DNA from 3 places in the Xylanibacter ruminicola 23 genome. Region 3 is predicted to be linked to each of the others. Evidence: riboswitches for the same ligand, from Rfam matches in the RefSeq annotation. Region 3 holds a riboswitch; each other region holds the start of a gene.
The links. A riboswitch is a leader RNA that binds a small molecule or an ion and turns the genes downstream of it on or off. The one in region 3 is predicted to bind cobalamin.

Region 1 (4,261 bases), 420 kb from region 3:
TTGCCCAGCAGTTTCTCTACATAATCGGCAGTTCCCTCACCTGTCAGAAACTCACCTGTCGAGATATCAAGAAAAGCCACACCAAAGCTCGACTTACCAAAATGGATAGCCGCCAGGAAGTTGTTCTCCTTGTAATTCAGCACGTTATCGCTCATGGCCACACCAGGTGTAACCAACTCGGTAATGCCACGCTTAACAAGCTTTTTTGTGAGTTTGGGGTCTTCCAGCTGGTCGCAGATGGCCACACGTTTGCCAGCGCGAATCAGCTTAGGCAGATAGGTATCCAAGGCGTGATGAGGAAAACCAGCCATTTCATCGCCTTTGCCACCAGCACCGTTACTACGATGTGTTAAGGTGATACCTAATATCTTTGAGGCAGTAATAGCGTCTTCGCAATAGGTTTCATAAAAGTCGCCACACCTGAAAAGCATGACTGCATCTGGGTGTTTCGCCTTCAAATCAAAGAACTGTTTCATCATAGGGGTTAGTTCTTTCCCCGCTGTTTTTGCCATAACTACCTAAATTTAAATCTGAGCGGCAAAGTTACTCCTTTTTTCGCAAACAGCAAAATTTTAGCCTTAAATAATTGTTATGTTCCCGTTTATTTGTATCTTTGCCAGCAAGATGAAGAAACTCGTTATCATATCGCTGATGCTTTGCTGGATGCTGTCGCTTTCAGCCCAATTCCTAAATTCGGGCGACACCATCGCTATAATCTCGCCTTCAAGTGCAACCGATACTGCTACCATTAATGGCGGCATCCAAACCTTAGAGAAGTGGGGCTATCCATGCATCGTGGCGCCCCATGCACTGGCCGATTATCATGGTTTTGCAGGCACTATCGATGAGCGACTTAGCGATTTGCTGTGGGCTTTACGCACACCATCCATCAAGGCCATCATGTGTTCGCGAGGCGGCGATGGAGCTGCCCATCTGCTTTCCCGTATCTCATTAGATACACTCCAGCAGTATCCAAAGATGATTATCGGATTCAGCGATGTGACGGCGTTGCTGTGTGCCCAGGCTAGGGCAGGCGTAATGGGTATTCATGGTTCGATGTGTCATGCATTGAAAACCTACGAGGGCAACGATACCGTGAGTCAGGCTTTACGAGGCATGCTTGCTGGTCATCTGCCCACCTATCGCATTGCTCCCCATCCCTTAAACATAACAGGTAAGGCCGAGGGCATTATCGTTGGTGGTAACATGAGCGTTTTCAACAATCTGGCAGGCTCTGATTTCGATCCGCTGTTTATCGATGGAATCGTACTATTTATTGAAGATACAGGCGAGGGCATGAGTAAGGTAGACCGCATGCTGCATAACATCGAGATACGTGGCTTACAGAAACACATCCGAGCCGTTATTGTTGGGCAGTTCAACAAATACAAACACCCCGAAAACGGTTTCGACGACATGTACGCCCTGCTCAACGAGTACCTACAGCATTGGCACATCCCCGTATGCTACAACTTTCCTGTAGGTCATGCCCACCTAAAAAACTTCCCCCTCCTAACAGGCGCCAAAGCCACATTAGAAGTAAACCCCGATGAGGTAGTGCTAGATTACAATAATTCCCATTAGAGGAACATTTTGTTCCCACGTTGGGAATGAAACGTTCCCAAACTGGGAATCAAACATTCCCAAGTTGGGAATATTTTACGTGCTTTAGATGGCAAGGGGGAGTATAAATCAAAAAAACTGAGTAAAACTATTTATTTTGAGAATAATTATTGTATCTTTGCAGCTGTAATCGGTTCTCCTGATGTGGAGATTAATAGGGAATCGGGTGAGAATCCTGAACAGAATCCCGCCGAAAGGCACCTACCCGTGGCCTTTCCTGCTGCTGTAAGTCGTCCTTTATGAGGCGCAAACATGTATGTCACTGAGATTTTTGGGAAGACGTTTGCTGCCAGACGATAAGTCAGAAGACCTGCCGATGAAACTTTAGCCGCTTGCCTATCTCTGGGGTTAGATGGCGATGGCAGAATAAAAGATGATGAATCGAGCATTCACATTGGCAATGGCTTGCGTGTTGACGATGACAACGGCAGCACAAAGCAAGTTAGATTCCGTACAGCATGTGCGGGAGATAATTGTTGTGTCGAAGCCTGCCATGCGCGAGGTGGTACCCAGTCAGAAACTGAAGGGCGAACTGCTGGAACAACTGAACACGCACTCTGTGGCCGATGCGTTGCGCTATTTCTCAGGTGTCCAACTAAAGGATTATGGCGGCGTGGGCGGCATTAAAACAGTAAACATCCGCTCGATGGGTACGCATCACTTAGGCATCAGCTACGATGGTGTGCAGTTAGGTAATGCGCAGAACGGACAGATTGACTTGGGCCAGTTCTCACTTGATAACGTAGAGGATATCACACTTTATAACGGCCAGAAGAGTGCCATCTTCCAGCCCGCCAGCGATTTTGGAAACGCCGGTTCTATCTATATCCGTACCAAAGCGCCTGATTTCAAGAAAGGCGAGAATACCCATCTGCGATTTAAAACCCAGTATGGTTCAAGCGATATGTTCCGCTTTTCTACCCTTTGGGAGCAGAAACTGTCATCAACCATCAGCTCATCGGTAAGTGCCGGCTTCTTAACAGCCAGCGGTAAGTATAAGTTCCATTACGAGCGAAAATATCCTAACGGACAAACGGCTTGGGACACAACGGCTGTGCGACAGAACGGCGATATACATGCTGAACGTATCGAAGCAAACCTGTTTGGCCGATTGGAGCAGGGTAGTTGGCAGCTTAAGGGTTATCTATATAACTCAGCCCGAGGCATTCCTGGTGCCATCGTAAACAACGTATGGCGACGTGGTGAGCGCCAACAGGATTTGAACACCTTTGTACAAGTCGATTATAATAAGAATATAGGCGATGGTTTCAGCACCCGATGGCTGGCCAAGTATGCCTATTACAACACCCACTACGTAAACAAGGATACCACCCAGCTACCTGTTGACAATCGTTACAAGCAGCAGGAGTTCTATCTTTCTACAGCCAATGTACTGGAGCTGCTACCCAACTGGAGTGCATCGCTGGCCTACGATTTTAAGTGGAACAAACTGAATGCTGATATCTACAACTTTGCATACCCCACACGCATCTCTAATCTGGTAAGCTTAGCCACAGCTATCGACTACAAACATCTGAAGGCGCAGGGCTCTATCCTGGCTACCTTTATCCACGACAAAACCCACCGCAGGGGTGAGTTTGCAGGCTTAAACAGCAGTCATTCGCTATCTAAACTCACGCCGGCGCTATTTGTTAACGTGTATCCCTTCCGAGGCACCTTCTTCTCTATGCGAGCCTACGTAAAAAAGAGTTTCCGCATGCCGACCTTCAACGACCTGTATTATACCGATATGGGTAATGCCAACCTGGTGCCCGAGAGCGCCTTGCAGTACGATGCCGGCTTTGCGCTTAACAAGCACTTTGAGCATAGTATCATTCGCCATGCCGAGATGCACTTCGATGCCTATTATAATACAGTACACGATAAAATTGTGGCTTACCCCAAGGGGCAGCAGTTCCGTTGGACGATGCTGAACTTAGGTAAAGTTCACATCAAGGGAATAGATGTTGAGGCCGAGGCCGATTTCAAGATTGGTAAGGATCTGATAGCTACCACTCGTGCCCAGTACACTTATCAGGATGCACGCGATGTTACTGATGCCGAAACCTCGTATTATAAGCATCAGATACCCTACATCCCCTGGCACTCAGGTTCTGCTATTCTGGGTCTTACCTATAAGAACTGGAACCTGAACTACTCGTTTATCTATGCGGGCGAACGCTACGACGAGCAGGAGAACATTATCTATAACCACATGGAACCTTGGTACACCAGCGACCTGAGTCTGGGAGTTTGGTGGAAAGTAAATAGTGTGCTGATGAAAGCGCACTTGGATGTGAACAATCTCTTAGGTCAGGATTACGAGGTAATCGTAAATTACCCCATGCCTGGTCGCAACTATGCACTAACATTAAGCGTTGAGATATGAAGCAGCTAGCGTACTACATATTAACCCTGTTGCTCCTTTCGGCCTGTCGCCAGGATGTGATGATAGTGCCGATGGAGAAAAGCGATCCAGGCGGTAAAACGCAGCAGGGCGATATCATAGGTATGTATCTGCTGAATGAGGGCAACATGGGATCGAACAAGTCGTCGCTCGACTATCTCGACCTGTCGGATTCTACAGCCCACTATTATCGCAACATCTACTCGCAGCGCAACCCAAGTACTGTAATGT
Region 2 (4,261 bases), 1.4 Mb from region 3:
GCCTTCACGTCAGCCTCGTTGTTCAGTGTGGTAGCCAGTGTCTTGGCGTCGCTCTCCTCAGCCATCAGTGGGGTACCTACAACCACCTGGCGGTCCAGACTCTTCATGTAAGCATCAGTGAAGTCACCATTACGGTTGTTCATAAAGTCCTTCACATAGCTGTCGCGCACACGGCGATACTCTTCACCAGGGATTACCTGCAGCGACTGTACCACCACCTGCTTGTAACCAGCCAGACCGATAGCGGTGAGCCAGTGCTCGGGGTCGTAATAGTCCTTAGGTTCCACATTCTCACCCGCACGGGCATTGTTGATACAGATGGCCGAAGAGAATGAGAGATATACATCCCATCCACCGAACTGAGCCTTGTAGTCATCCACCACCTTATCAAAGGTGTCATAGGCCTGTTCCCAGGTAGAACCGAAGGCTACCAGCAGGATCACCTTGTCACTCTTCTTCTGTGCATTCACTGTCTGGTTCACAGCCTGCTGATACCTGTCATAGTTCGACTGTGTTGATTTGTTGTCATCATCGCTGTCGCAAGCTGTAAACAGTGCGCTGCCCACTACTGTCAGCATGGCCAGCATCAAAAACTTAATCTGTTTCATTGTTGTTGTAATTAAAATTAGACTTAAACTTATTTGATAGTTTCTTACCTTGATTGAATCTCAGCGTGAGCGAGGCATAGATAGTTCTGCCTGGCGAGGTGGTGCCCAAATGCAGTCCGTGAGGCGTGCGGTCCACGAAATCAAAGATGTTGTCGATACCGGCATCCACTTTCAGCAGTCGGCCTATCTGATGATTGGTTGAGAGTCGCCACAATTGATAACCCTTGCCGTCGCCGTCTATCTGATAGTAGCGCTTACTGCTCAAGCGTCCGTAGATACCCACGCCCAACTGGTATTTCTTTGAGAACTGATGATTCCAGGTGGCATATACGTTAGCCTTGTGATGCGCCATACCGTCGATGGTCACCTTCTGCATCACGTCGTTCTCAGTGTCATACTGGTTGGCTTCGGTGTCCAGATAGCTGTAGCTACCACCAGCGGTGAAGTGCTTACCCTGATAGCGCACGGTGAAATCCACGCCATAGGTCTTGGCATCTTCCATATTCTGATATTGACGCACACGGATGGGGTCGTATTTCGTAATCAGTTCGCCCGGAGCCTGCTTGGTAGGTATGGTCACCAGCGTGATCATGCGGTCCACCTTATTAATATAAGGCGCCAAGGTCAGCGTCAGGTGCCCGATGGTATATTCCACGCTGGCACCGAAATAATTCGAGGTCTGTGCCTTCAGGTCTTCATTGCCCAGGTAGAGATACACACCATTCATATTCTTGATATACTGATAGTGCAACTCCTTAGGCGTAGGTGTCTTGTAACCCTGACTCCAGGTGGCTCGCAGTCGCAGGTCGCCCAACTTCAGCATGGCTGACAGTTTGGGTGTCAGTCGGGTGCCGAATCCCTCATTGCGGGTCAGTCGCAAACCGCCTGTGATGTGGAGTGGATCCAGCAGTGCCCACTCGTCCTGCACATACAGTGCTTCGGTATTGTCAGTCGCTTTTCCGCCAGCCACACGCATCGGCGCTTTCAACCAGTCGTAGCGATACTCCAGTCCGGCACTCAACTGCTGCTCATAGGGCAACGCAAAGATTCCTTTCAGCGAGATGTTAGTCAGTCGCTGGTCGCTCTGCAGTTCCTTATCACCGGGGAAGTAAGGGAAATAATTGGTAAAACGGCCGTTCACATAGCCATCCGTCAGCGTGGTGTCGGTATAGGCGTAGTTATAGGCATGCTTCTTCCAGTCGGCATCCAGCGTAATCACGTCGGTCTTGTTCAGCTTCCACTTACCACCTACTGACGCCGACGCATTGTTGTACTGCAGATCCCATGTCTTCACGTCCACACCGGGATGATGACCGCAGGGGCGATAGATGCGCTTCCAGTAGATGCTACCGTCGGCATAGAGTTCGATGGCAGGCGTGAGCTGATAAGTCAGTCGCTCAGCTATCTGCCAGTTGGTATGCCGGTTCACCGTCTTGTTGCGCGAGTCGGTGATGTGGTATTCCGTTTGTTGGATAGCTTCCTCGGCGGTGTTCTGCCAACCGTCGGAGTGCTGCAATTGGAAGTTGGTGTAGCTCGACAGTTTACCATAGTTGAGCGCCACGCCGTTATGCTGCCTGATGTCGCCATAAGTGCCTACGCGCGTGGTGTTCTCCACCATCACGCCCTGTTCGCGATGCTTGCGGGTGATGATATTGATCACACCAGCTATCGCATCACTGCCATAGAGGGCACTCGAGGCACCCTTCACGATTTCTATCTTCTCGATATTATGCGGGTCGATAAGACTCAGGTCGTTCTCGCCACCATTATCACCATGCAGGCGCCTACCGTCTATCAGTATCAGCACATACGCGTTGCCCAGACCATTCATCTGCAGTCTGCTACTCATATCGTTCTCGCTGAAATCGAACGATGCCGTGAGTCCCGACAGGATATCCTCGATACTCTTGCCGGCATACTGCTGCAACTGCCGGCGACTGATTACTTCGGTCTGCACGGGCGCATCTTTCAGCAGGTGCTGCGTACCAGTACCTGTCACCACCACCTCCTGCAAACTATCAGCACGCCAAATGTCGGTCTGGGCATTTGCACCAATAGCAAGCAAACTCAGGCCTATTGCCAATTGCTTCCCTAGTTTCATTACTATCAAATTATCACAACCGCTAACTCCTGAACGGTCTAAAGTTAAATTGTCAATCTTCAATTGACATTCGGCAGGTCTTCTGACTTTCCTCAGTCTGTCTTACCTTCCCGAGCCTGTGGCTCAGTGGCGTTATACAGGCAAACCCTTTTTGCGAGGATTACAGCTGCAGGTACAGTTACGGATTCTCACCGTATTCCCTTTTCATCGTAGTGGCATCGGCCACCAGATGACCTTATTTTGGCGACAAAGGTACAACTTTTTTCGGTTAACCACACATATTTAGCAGAAAATTTATATATTTGCACCCAAATCAACTTCAGAAGATGTCGAACAAGACAGCGTTTATGATAGCAGCACCCACCAGTGGTTCAGGCAAGACAACCATTGCCCGAGGCCTGATGCAGTGGTTCACCCAGAACGGTTACCGGGTGCAGCCCTTCAAGTGCGGGCCCGATTATATCGACACTAAATTCCACACAGCTGTCTGTGGGCACCCGTCGGTCAATCTCGATACCTTTATGACTACGCCCGCACACGTACGCGCGCTATTTGCGCACTACGGGACTGATGCTGACATCTGTATCGTCGAAGGTATGATGGGCCTTTATGATGGCTACGATCGCGAACTGGGTTCGTCGTACGACATCGCCCGCGTGCTTGATATTCCCGTGATTCTGGTGGTCGATGCTAAATCGGCAGCCTACTCGATGACAGCCCTCTTATCGGGCTTTATCCACTTCCGCGGCGACGTTCGTATCGCTGGTATAATATTTAACAAAGTTGGTTCGCAGCGCCACTTCAACATGCTGCGCGAAGTGTGCGATGAGCTCCATGTCAAGTGCCTGGGCTACCTGCCTAAATCGCCCGACCTGGAGCAAAATTCACGCTATCTGGGGCTCGATTTCTCACAACTACCCGAGTCAGACCAGTTGACTGCCCTTTTAGAGGAGAATATCGACCTCCCATCTCTCAAAAGTCTCACTACCACGCTCCATGACGAGGTAAAGTCCCAAACAAGAAACTGCGAGTTCCGGCATCTGGAAACGAAAACGCTTATAGCCAGGAATCATGAAAGTTTTTCGTTCATCTATCAGGAGACTTTAGACCAGTTTGGCGACGTCATTTTCTTCGATCCTGAGAAAGATGTGCCAACTTTTGATGGCATCGACCTGCTCTATCTGCCAGGCGGTTATCCTGAGAAGCACCTGGAGGCATTAGTGCCCAATCAGGCTTGTCTGCATGCTATCAAAAAATTTGCGGAAGATGGCGGCAGGATTGTTGCCGAATGTGGCGGTATGATGTACCTCTGTCAAGCCATCATTACCGACGATGGAAGTTTCCCCATGTGCGGTGTACTGCCCTACTCGATCACTGCCCGCAAAGCTGATCGCAAGCTGTCCTTAGGCTACCGCCAGTTCACCCTCGATGGCAAGACCTATCGAGGGCACGAATTCCATTACACGCAATTCATCGGCGATACCCCTGAGAGTATCACCCAAGTCTATAACGCTAAAGGTGAGCCTGTACCAACGCCAATTTTCAGATATCA
Region 3 (4,261 bases):
AAAGCTGCTGTGGTGACGGCAATGCTGATGGCTGTTACGAATCGGTTCTGGGCGCGCTGTTCTGCTATCTGGCGCTCCTTGCCCTGCGTGTCGTAGATGGTAGCCAGTTCGGCACTTTCGCTACGCTTCTGGCGTACAAGGGCCGTATCGTAGACTTCGGCTATCTGCATGGCCACATGGAGGGCCGAGTCCTTACGTCCGGCAAAATAGTTGGAACGGAACTTAGGCAGCAGATTCTGACCGATGGTTTCTAAATCGTATTCATAACCCCAATCCTTAATAAAACGGTCGAGCTCGGTATAGTTGTCGGCAGCTTCGGCATAGCGACGGGCTTCTACCAGGTATCCGCAGCCGTTGATGCGTCCCTCGAGTGTTTGTCCAAAGTCGGTTTTCATATATTGGGCATAATTGCGGGCGGCTTCGGCTGTTTTTCCGTTCATCTGGTACACTTGTGCACGATGCAGCCAAACTAAGGCACGCAGTGTTTTTAATTCTTTTTCAATCGGCTTGGGCTCTTTCTCATAGATAGTTACAAGCGAGTCCATGCGATCTACCCATACGCCGGCCTCATTCAAGTGGTGATTGATGTGACTAACGGCGATATTCTCTAAGGTTTGAATGCTGGCTGCTATCGGTCGGTTTGTAGAGTCGTTAACTGTGCGAAGTACCCACAGATAGGCATCGTCATAACTCTTCTTGGCTTCGTCGAAGCGTTCCAACATTATCTGGGTGTCGCCTAGGCTTAAGTAAAGCGTCTGTAATTCGACAGGACAGTATGGATTGTCCACATCCTTCAGCTTGTCGATAAGCAGGAGGGCAGTGCGCATGGCATTATCGTAGTCGCGATCGGTGGTTAGCATGATAACCAGGTTAGTGCCTGCATGTATGTACTCCCAGAAGTCCTCGGCAGGAGGATTCTCGATAGAAACAACACGACGGAAGCACTCGATGCACTTATCCATCTGTCCCATCTGGAAATAAGCTACGCCACGATAGCCTTCGGCACGTATCGGCGAGAGTTCGCCAACTTCGGCCAAACTGTCAGTAACGGCCAGGAAATGCTCAAAGTCGCCAGAAAATCTAGCAGCCAGAGCAATACTGTCGCCACGTGTGGAAATGCGCTTTGCGGGGATGTCGCCTCGTTTTTCACCGCCCTTACCGCCACAGGCCGTGAGCACGGTAAGGATGATAGCTATACTTATTAAATATATGCACCTACAAATTTTCATGATAAATAGTTTGTAGGTGCAAAGGTACGGGTTATTTTCTAAAAACCCAAATAAAAAATCAAGTTTTTATCTTTTCCCCCTTCAATATTCCATTCATAAAGATTTAGAATCTGTAACCACCGGCAGAGAGAACCGAATACATGCCGAAACTCTTTTTGCGTAGCCAGTTGAATTTAGTTAGCATTAATTATCATTGTGAGTCATGTCGAGCACCAACATTCTTACCACCAGGATAAATAATATCACGGCGACGACTAACAGAACCATCAGCGCTATTTCCATGTTTTTAGAAGTTTATCACACCAATATTGAAATGCATCTTTTTAAGATATATACTATTACAGTTTACCATTGTGGCTCATGTCGAGTACCCACAATCTTACAATCATTGCCAACACTATTAAGGCGAATGCCATCAGGATAATTAGATTTGTTTCCATACTTTTATTACTTTTGTTTTTAAATTTCTGGTGCAAAGATATAACAAAAAGACAGTATCTGCAATAGCACAGACAAATGGTCGGGTGGTTTCAGACAAATAGTCGGGTATTTGTTCGCGATAACTACACCTATTATAGATATAAAATTGTTTAAAACCACAAAACAAAATGTAGTTTTATCGTGTGTTTTGCTATCATTATCTTGAAATTAAGTACCAAAAGTTGTGTAATTTGTCCGACGACGTGTCGTTTTGTCCGACAGATTGTCTGAAATGTCCGACGATTTGTCTGAAACCACCCGACTATTTGTCTAAACCCTTGTGGGAATGGATTTTTTGCCTTACCTTTGCAACCAGAAAATTTAATCGCTCTTTCTTTTTTTTAAGTAATAGATATAACCTAATGATCAATATCCTTTTGACAATGAAGTGCAGTGCGTAATGGAACGAAGCGTTAACTGCCAAACGTGCCCCAGGCCAACTATCTCGCTAACGGATAGAAGGCCTGGGGCCTTTTTTTGTATAAAACAAATTATTTTTGATTTTTTGTTTGGCGTATAAGAATAATGTTGTATATTTGCAACGTGATTCAAGAATGAGTCTATGTGAAAGTTGAGGCTACGCCTCGACATAACGTGAACGTTGAGGCATAGCCTCGACCTTCGCCCGTAAAGGTTCGCTTAGCCGCGATTAATTGGGAATGTGAGTGAGAATCTCCGACTGTCCCGCAGCAGTGAACTCCATTATGGCTCCTAAGCATCAATGCCATTGCCCGTTTGGGTGAGAAGGCGCTTGGGAGTGGAGGAAAGTCTGAAGACCAGCCTTTTTCGGTATTTGCTAAATGCTCTCGATGTAAGGGCGTGAGGCGCAACTTAATTTTTGTGGGTATGAAACATGAATCAATCGTCGTGGTATACGACAGTTGTCAGGCTATTGCAGAAGAAATAGCCGACAAGCTTGGCGCTGAAACTATCAGCGTACAGAGTATTAACAACAGGCAGATAGAAAACTGCCAGAGTTTTGTTCTTGCATTAGAGTTTATGGCTGATGGAAGTATGACTCCCCATTGGCAGTGGGCTTGTCAAACGTTGCGTGGTGCTAGCCTAAGTGGAAAGAACTTTGCCGTGTTAGTGGCATTAGGTAACAAACTGAATCATGATGCAGATAAAATTTGCCATGAACTGCGTGAACGCCATGCGCACATTGTTGGCGAACAGCTATATGCTGAAACGCCCCAATGCAATCTCGAAAATTGGATATGTTCTGTTTCACCTAATTTATAATCAAATTACTATGGTATACATTTTAGTAGTAGCTTTGGAATTTTTGCTCGCAACCATTGGTGTAGCGTGTCTTATCAGACACTATAACCACAAAGTTTAGTGGCTATATAGAAACAATGATTGTTAATTTATGCCGCAAAGATGCGAAAAAAGAAAGGTGGCTGGTCGTCTCGACTAGCCACCTTTACCCTAACTAAACAAATACTTATTTATAAATTTACACCTGTGATTAAAGACTTGGAGTAATAGCTGCCAACCAGGCATCGATACGTGTATCGGTCTGGTCGTCCTCATTGATGTCGTCGAGAGGCAGGCCAATAAACTTTCCGTCGATAACTGCTTCAGAATCGTCGAAAGTGTAACCATCGGTTTCAACGCTACCAATAAAGTTGGCACCGCTGTCTTTGATGCCGTTATAGAGCTCACCCATACCACCTACAAATGTATCACTATAGGTAGAACAGTCGCCACAACCAAAGATGGCGATAGTTTTTCCGCTCAGGTCGGCACCCTGTAAGGTCTTCAAACCGTCGTACCAATCGTCCTGCAGTTCGCCAGCTCCCCAGGTAGAGGTACCTAAGATCAGATTCTGGTTTGCGGCAACGGTTTCGGCCGAAAGATCCTGTACATTCAAGGCTTCGCAACCCAGCTTCGAGGCTATCTTCTCTGCGATGGCCTCGCATGTTCCTGTAGAGGAACCATAAATTACAATAGTTGAATTCATTACTTTATATTATCATTATGTGGTTTAATTCTTACATTTGCAGTTTCCGTCGCATTGTCCTTTACGTTTGCAATAGCGCTCGCACTGGGCACAGATGTCGTACCCCAACATAGCACCAAGAATAAAATCCTCTTCAGGTGTAAGTTGGTTCAACGGACGGGTAACAATGAGTCGGATGGCATCCAGGCATTCGCGACGCCCAAAGTAAACGTTCAGGTTCTGCTGACCTGCAGGCTGCAGCACGTAGGGTATGCCTTGGCTTTCCAATCGTTCAACAGCCTGGTTACCATACTTTTTATTGCAGGTAAACAGTACCATCTGGCGCACGCCTTTATTCAGCTCGTAGATGTGGTTCATCAGTACTTTGAGTTCCGTTGGGATGTTTCTTTCTGTTCTCATTGTTATACTTTTAATTCGACGGTGCAAAGGTACGGCGAAAAAATAAAGTGCGCAATACCTAAAACAGAGTGTTTTAAGCATCGCGCACCTTTCGGTGTTCAATAAAAAGAACTAATATAAAATAGGTATTGGAGTATCCTTAAGCGTACGAGTGCATGCCGCCTAAGAAGTAGTTTACACCAAAGTA

Region 1: another riboswitch for cobalamin. It lies ahead of PRU_RS12875 (TonB-dependent receptor); the one in region 3 lies ahead of PRU_RS14335 (NADPH-dependent FMN reductase family protein).
Region 2: another riboswitch for cobalamin. It lies ahead of PRU_RS05650 (TonB-dependent receptor plug domain-containing protein); the one in region 3 lies ahead of PRU_RS14335 (NADPH-dependent FMN reductase family protein).

What each region holds. Positions count from the first base shown of each region.
Region 1 is NC_014033.1:3,024,935-3,029,195, forward strand. It holds gene mutS (DNA mismatch repair protein MutS) at 1-512, opposite strand, end outside; gene PRU_RS12870 (S66 peptidase family protein) at 625-1,584, shown strand; cobalamin riboswitch at 1,738-1,955, shown strand; gene PRU_RS12875 (TonB-dependent receptor) at 2,000-4,012, shown strand; gene PRU_RS12880 (YncE family protein) at 4,009-4,261, shown strand, end outside.
Region 2 is NC_014033.1:1,271,997-1,276,257, forward strand. It holds gene PRU_RS05645 (sirohydrochlorin cobaltochelatase) at 1-608, opposite strand, end outside; gene PRU_RS05650 (TonB-dependent receptor plug domain-containing protein) at 595-2,709, opposite strand; cobalamin riboswitch at 2,765-2,954, opposite strand; gene PRU_RS05655 (cobyrinate a,c-diamide synthase) at 3,036-4,261, shown strand, end outside.
Region 3 is NC_014033.1:3,448,162-3,452,422, forward strand. It holds gene PRU_RS14330 (helix-turn-helix domain-containing protein) at 1-1,229, opposite strand, end outside; cobalamin riboswitch at 2,324-2,508, shown strand; gene PRU_RS14335 (NADPH-dependent FMN reductase family protein) at 2,556-2,951, shown strand; gene fldA (flavodoxin FldA) at 3,181-3,675, opposite strand; gene PRU_RS14345 (DUF2023 family protein) at 3,700-4,074, opposite strand; gene PRU_RS14350 (cytochrome c biogenesis protein CcsA) at 4,214-4,261, opposite strand, start outside.